DNA from 2 places in the Streptomyces sp. NPDC041940 genome. Region 1 is predicted to be linked to the other one. Evidence: predicted binding sites of a transcription regulator. Region 1 holds the regulator's gene; the other holds the start of a gene.

Region 1 (3,203 bases):
GGCGCCGTGTACGCGCTGCAGCTCGCCCTCAGCACGGCGTGGACACGGCGCCACCGGCACGGGCCCGCCGAGTGGCTGCTCCGGGCGGTCACCCTGGCCGGACGGCCCGGGAGGGCCGGTGCGCCGGGAGTGCCGGAGCGCGAGGCGGCCCACCGGGGCTGAGCGGCTCACTTCAGGCCGATCGCCTCGCACGCGGCGCGGTACTTGGCCGTGCAGATGTCCGACAGCTTGTAGATGTCGTCCGCGACCACCGTGTCCTTGATGTTCCCCTTCGTCAGCGCGACGACGGGCACCAGCTGGGCCGGGATGGCCTTGTGGGTGGGGCTGTCGACCTTGTCGCGGGTGAGGGAGGCGAACTGGATGTCCCGGCCCTGGACCTTGGCCACGGCCATCTCCGCGGCGTTCTCGGCCTCCTGCGGGTACGACTTGTACACGCTCATGTACTGCTCGCCCGCGATGATCCGCTGCACCGCCGGGAGCTCCGCGTCCTGCCCGGTGATCGGCGGCAGGTCACTCACGCCCGCGGCCTCCAGCGCCTGGACGATGCCGCCGGCCATGCCGTCGTTGGCGGAGTAGACCGCGGCGATGTCGTCCTTGCCGATCGCCTGGATCGCGTCGGCCATGTTGGCCTGCGCGTTCTCCGGCTTCCAGTCCTTGGTGTCGAAGGACTGCGCGATCGTCACCTTGCCGTTCAGCGCGGACATCGCACCCGCCTTGAACTGCTTGGCGTTCGGGTCCGTCGACGAGCCGTTCATCATGACGATCTTGTCGGAGGGGCTCGCGTCCTCGCCGATGGCCTCCAGCAGGGTGCGCCCCTGGACCTCGCCGACCAGTTCGTTGTCGAAGGAGATGTAGGCCTCGATCGGTCCCTCGGCCAGCCGGTCGTAGGCGATCACCGGGATGCCCGCCTCCTTGGCCTTCTTGACGCCGCTCGCGATGGCCTGCGAGTCGACCGCGTCCAGCAGGATCACGTCGACCCGGTCGTCGATCATCTTCTGCATCTGGCTCGCCTGCGTGTCGGCGTCCGCCTCGGCGTTGGCGTACTCGACGCGGCCCTTGTTGTTGGTGAGGGACTCGACCTTCGTCTTGATGATCGGGTAGTCGAAGTTCTCGTACCGGGTGTTCGCCTTCTCCGGGAGCAACAGGCCCACCGTGATGTCGTTGCCCTTGGCCGGGCTCGCGTCGTCACTGCTCCCCGTCGCGTTGAGCGCGCCGCACCCGGCGAGAGTGACGGACATCGCGGCCGCGGCCACGGATATGGAGATACGACGACGCATGTCGGGAGCTCACTTCACGTGTGATTCGGACGTGGGCACAGCTTTGTGGCCCATGTGACTGAAAAGCCAACGCGGACGCGGCCCTCAGCGTCAAGCGGAAGCACTTAACGAGATGACAACACCACGCTCCGCAAGCGTTGTGAAGACTCTGCGGAATCATCTCCAAGTTCCCTGCACGGGCTACCCATCGACGGGAGACCCAGCGAAACCGGGCCAAGACATGCGAAAGGGGCCGGGAGTTGCCTCCCGGCCCCTTCACAGACTCTGGACAGCCAGTCAGTCCGACTGCTGCTGCCGCTTCGGCCGCCACACCACCAGCGCGCTGCTCTGCTGGACCTCCTGGTACGGCACGAGGTCGCGGCGGTACGACGCGTGCACCGCCGCCTCGCGCTGGCGCATCGCCGCCGCCGCGCCCTCAAGGGCGTTCTCCAGTTCGGCCGCACGGGCCTGGAGGGCGGCGACCTGGTTCTCCAGTTCGATGATGCGCTTGATGCCGGCCAGGTTGATGCCCTCGTCCTGCGACAACTGCTGGACGGTGCGCAGCAGCTGGATGTCGCGGGCCGAGTAGCGCCGGCCCCGGCCGGCGGTGCGGTCGGGGGACACCAGGCCCAGGCGGTCGTACTGGCGCAGGGTCTGGGGGTGCAGGCCGGACAGCTGGGCCGCCACCGAGATGACGTAGACCGGGGTTTCCTCGGTCAGTTCATACGGATTGCGCCGACGACCGTCCATCTGACTCATGCTCCCTTCGCGGCCTGGAACAGATCCGCCCGCGGATCCTCACCCGAAGTCGCCTCGCGATACGCCTCGAGTGCGTCACGAGCCTTCCCCGTCAGGTCCGTCGGAACACTCACCTCGACGGTGACCAGAAGGTCCCCGCGGGTGCCGTCCTTGCGGACCGCGCCCTTGCCCCGGGCGCGCATGGTGCGGCCGTTGGGAGTGCCCGGCGGGAGCTTCAGCGTGACGGGCGGGCCGCCCAGCGTCGGCACCCGGACCTCGCCGCCGAGGGCGGCCTCGGCGAAGGTCACCGGGACGGTGACGGTGAGGTTGTCGTCCCTGCGGCCGAACACCGGGTGGGAGTCGACGTGCACGACCACGTACAGGTCGCCCGCCGGGCCGCCCCGCTCACCGGGCGCGCCCTTGCCGCGCAGCCGGATCCGCTGGCCGTCGCTGACGCCCGCGGGGATGCGCACCTGCATGGTCCGCGAGGACTTGGCCCGGCCGCTGCCCTTGCAGACCTCGCAGGCGTGCTCCGCGATCAGGCCGCGGCCCTTGCAGTCGGGGCAGGGGTCGGTCAGGGAGAAACCGCCGCCGCTGCCCCGGGCGACCTGCCCGGTGCCGACGCAGGTCGGGCACACGCGCGGCGTGCCGTTCTTGTCGCCGGTGCCCGAGCAGGCCTTGCAGGGTGACTGCGAGGACATGCGCAACGGGACCGTCGCGCCCTCGATCGCCTCGGTGAAGCTGAGCGTGACCTCGGACTCGATGTCCTGGCCGCGCCGGGGGTGCGTACGCGTCCCCGGACCGCCCGCGCCACCGCGGTTGAACAGGCCCCCGAAGACGTCACCGATCCCGCCGCCGAAGCCGCCGGCTCCCTGCCCTTGGCCCTGGGCGCCGCCTCCGAAGAGGTCGCCCAGGTCGAAGTTGAAGGAACCGCCGCTCCCGCCGGGCCCCGGCCGGAAGCCGCCGTTGCCGAAGAGGGCGCGTGCCTCGTCGTACTCCTTGCGCTTCTTGGGGTCGCCGAGAATGTCGTTGGCCTCGGAGATCTCCTTGAAGCGCTCCTCCGCCTTGACGTTTCCCTTGTTGGCGTCCGGGTGGTTCTCGCGGGCGAGCTTCCGGTACGCCTTCTTGATCTCGGCCTCGGTGGCGTCCTTGGGGACGCCGAGGACCTTGTAGTAGTCCTTCTCGATGAAGTCCTTGGTGCTCATCCTC
Region 2 (3,203 bases), on a different contig from region 1:
CAGCGCGCCCTCGTCGACGGTCACCTCGCCCTCGGCGAGCCCGGCCCGCTCCAGCTGGCGCGGCAGCAGGTGGTCGCGGGCGATGACGACCTTCTCGTCCTCGGTGTAGCCGTCCAGGCGGACGATCTCCATCCGGTCGGCCAGCGCCTCCGGGATGGCCTCCAGGACGTTGGCGGTGGCCAGGAAGACGACGTCCGACAGGTCCAGCTCGACCTCCAGGTAGTGGTCCCGGAAGGTGTGGTTCTGCGCCGGGTCGAGGACTTCGAGGAGGGCGGCGGCCGGGTCGCCCCGGAAGTCCGAGCCCACCTTGTCGATCTCGTCGAGCAACACGACCGGGTTCATCGACCCGGCCTCCTTGATGGCCCGGACGACCCGGCCCGGCAGCGCGCCGACGTACGTACGCCGGTGGCCGCGGATCTCGGCCTCGTCGCGCACACCGCCGAGGGCGACGCGCACGAACTTCCGGCCCATCGCGTGGGCGACGGACTCACCGAGGCTGGTCTTGCCGACGCCGGGCGGGCCCACGAGCGCGAGCACGGCACCGCCGCGCCGCCCGCCGACCACGCCGAGGCCCCGGTCGGTACGCCGCTTGCGCACGGCGAGGTACTCGGTGATCCGCTCCTTCACGTCCTGAAGGCCCGCGTGCTCGGCGTCGAGGACGGCCTGGGCGCCCTGGATGTCGTAGGCGGCAGCGCTGTCATCGGATCGCTCGTTCCACGGCATCTCCAGGACCGTGTCGAGCCAGGTGCGGATCCAGGAGCCCTCGGGCGACTGGTCGGAGGACCGCTCCAGCTTGTCGACCTCCTTGAGCGCGGCCTCGCGGACGTTCTCCGGCAGGTCGGCGGCCTCCACACGGGCGCGGTAGTCGTCAGACTCCTCACCGTCCTGCTCGCCGTTCAGCTCACGCAGCTCCTTGCGGACGGCTTCCAGCTGACGCCGCAGCAGGAACTCGCGCTGCTGCTTGTCGACGCCCTCCTGGACGTCCTTGGCGATGGACTCGGCCACGTCCTGCTCGGCGAGGTGGTCGCGCAGCTGCTGGGCGGCGAGCTTCAGCCGGGCCACCGGGTCGGTGGTCTCCAGCAGCTCGATCTTCTGGTCGGTGGTCAGGAACGGCGAGTAGCCGGAGTTGTCGGCGAGCGCTGAGACGTCGTCGATGGCCTGGACCCGGTCGACGACCTGCCAGGCGCCGCGATTGCGCAGCCACGCGGTGGCCAGGGCCTTGTATTCCTTGACCAGTTCGGCGACCTGGCCGGGCAGCGGTTCCGGCACGGACTCGTCGAGGTGAGTGCCCTCGACCCAGAGGGCGGCGCCCGGACCCGTGGTCCCCGCCCCGATGCGCACCCGGCCCCGGCCGCGGATCAGGGCGCCCGGATCGCCGTCGGCGAGCCTTCCGACCTGCTCGACGGTGCCCAGGACACCGGTGTTCGCGTAGGTCCCGTCGATCCGCGGCACCAGGAGTACCCGGGGCTTCCCGGGTGTTGACCTGGCAGCGGCCTGAGCGGCCTCCACCGCGGCACGGACCTCGGAGTCACTCAGATCCAGCGGGACCACCATCCCGGGCAGCACGACCTCGTTGTCGAGCGGCAGCACGGGCAGGGTGAGCGGTGTGAACGCCTTGGACTCAGCAGCCATGATCTCCCCTTCGGCAGTCAAGTTGAGCTATGCCGACTCAATGCACGGGAGCTACCGGATGTTCCCCGACGTCCGTTCGCTGTCAGCGATCACCTGTGACACGGGAGGAGGGCGGACGCGTAAGGTCGGCTTCTGTAATAGATAAATAGCGAGGTTGGCCATTACCTGGGGGGCGGCGTGGAAGCGACCGTGCGGGCATGGGTGGACGGATGGGTCGTGTCGCGCGGGGCGGCTCCGCCCCTGACCGAGCCATGGGGCTGCACGATCGACGTGGGGGCGATCGGCCACGTCACACGGCATGTGTTCGGCGCGACGGGCGAGGATCTCGACGAGACGGCCGTCCGCAAGGTGGCCGGCGAAGTGACCGGGGACGCGGTCTGGCTGAAGGCGTTCCGGGATCCCTCGGTGATCGCCGGCTGGCTGGACGACCACTGGTGGATCGACCCCGAGCCCGGCTACCTGATGACGGTCCCCCTGGCAGCGGGCGATGTTCCGGACGTTCCCGACGGCTACCGGCTGCGCACCTGGTCACGCGGCGGGGTGACGCGCGTCCTGGTCGCCGCGCCGGACGGCTCCCTCGCCGCGCGCGGCCAGATCGCCCCGACCGGCGCGACCGCCGTCGCCGACCAGATCGAGACGGCCCCCGAGCACCGCCGCAGAGGGCTCGGCAGCCTCGTCATGCGGACGCTGCAGAACGCGGCCTTCCAGCAGGGAGCACGCACCGGTGTCCTGTCCGGGACACCCGCTGGACGAGGGCTCTACGAGGCACTGGGCTGGGAGATGGTGGCCCTGCTGACCAGCGCCAAGCACTGCCCGCCGACCGCCCCGCCTGCCTCGCCCTAGCCCCCGGGCCTGACGGGCTCGCCCTCAGCCCCCGGCAGCCCGCTTCGCGCCCCACCGCCGCAGCACCGGCCAGGTCGTGATGCCGATGGCCAGGGCGATCAGGTGGCCCCAGTTCGTCATCGGGTCGGTGAAGGCGAGGAGGTCCTGGAGCAGCATCCCGCCGAAGACGGCCAGCAGCGGCACCCGCAGCCAGAGGGGCAGCAGGCCGGCCAGGGCGCCGGTGCCGGCCGCGACGCCGAAGCTGACGCCGTAGTCGAGGCGGTGCAGCGAACTGTCGGGGAGGTGCCCGGCCAGCACCGCGAGCCCCACCGGGACCTCGGTCGCCAGCGTGGCCAGGGCGTGCCCGAGCAGGAAGACACCGGCCGTGCGCAGGCCCCCGATCCGTCGCTCCAGCGCGGTCAGCACCAGCACGAATCCGATCGTGAACGGCGAGGCCACCCCGCCCGCGACCCACAGCGCGCTGCCGACCAGCACCAGCCCCGGCGTCCGCACCAGATGCGCCACATCGGTGCTGGAGCCCTGGAGCAGGGCGTGGACCAGCGCGGGGTCCGCGTACGCGGAGATCAGCGAGGTGACACAGAGCACGAGCGCGTACCCGAACGTGAACGGCGTACCCGTCGGCGTGGGCAGCAGCCGCCAGGGGCGCGGCACCCGGAGGCGGGGCTCCTTCACCGGGACGGGCTCCCGGACGCCCGCACCCCCGCCCTCGCGCGGGCCCCGCTGCCTCG

What was found. The regulator HspR, encoded in region 1, represses chaperone genes until heat shock. The targets are predictions, from matches to a motif close to TTGAGNNNNNNNNNCTCAA.
Region 2: the regulator HspR is predicted to act here: its motif matches at 1,655-1,673, upstream of lon (endopeptidase La).

What each region holds. Positions count from the first base shown of each region.
Region 1 is NZ_JBVJBP010000024.1:4,624-7,826, forward strand. Features, by position in the region: gene ACZ6I3_RS31815 (DUF418 domain-containing protein) at 1-162, shown strand, start outside; gene ACZ6I3_RS31820 (sugar ABC transporter substrate-binding protein) at 168-1,277, opposite strand; gene ACZ6I3_RS31825 (heat shock protein transcriptional repressor HspR) at 1,554-2,006, opposite strand; gene dnaJ (molecular chaperone DnaJ) at 2,012-3,199, opposite strand.
Region 2 is NZ_JBVJBP010000033.1:50,600-53,802, reverse strand. Features, by position in the region: gene lon (endopeptidase La) at 1-1,632, opposite strand, end outside; gene ACZ6I3_RS37150 (GNAT family N-acetyltransferase) at 1,810-2,475, shown strand; gene ACZ6I3_RS37145 (rhomboid-like protein) at 2,500-3,203, opposite strand, start outside.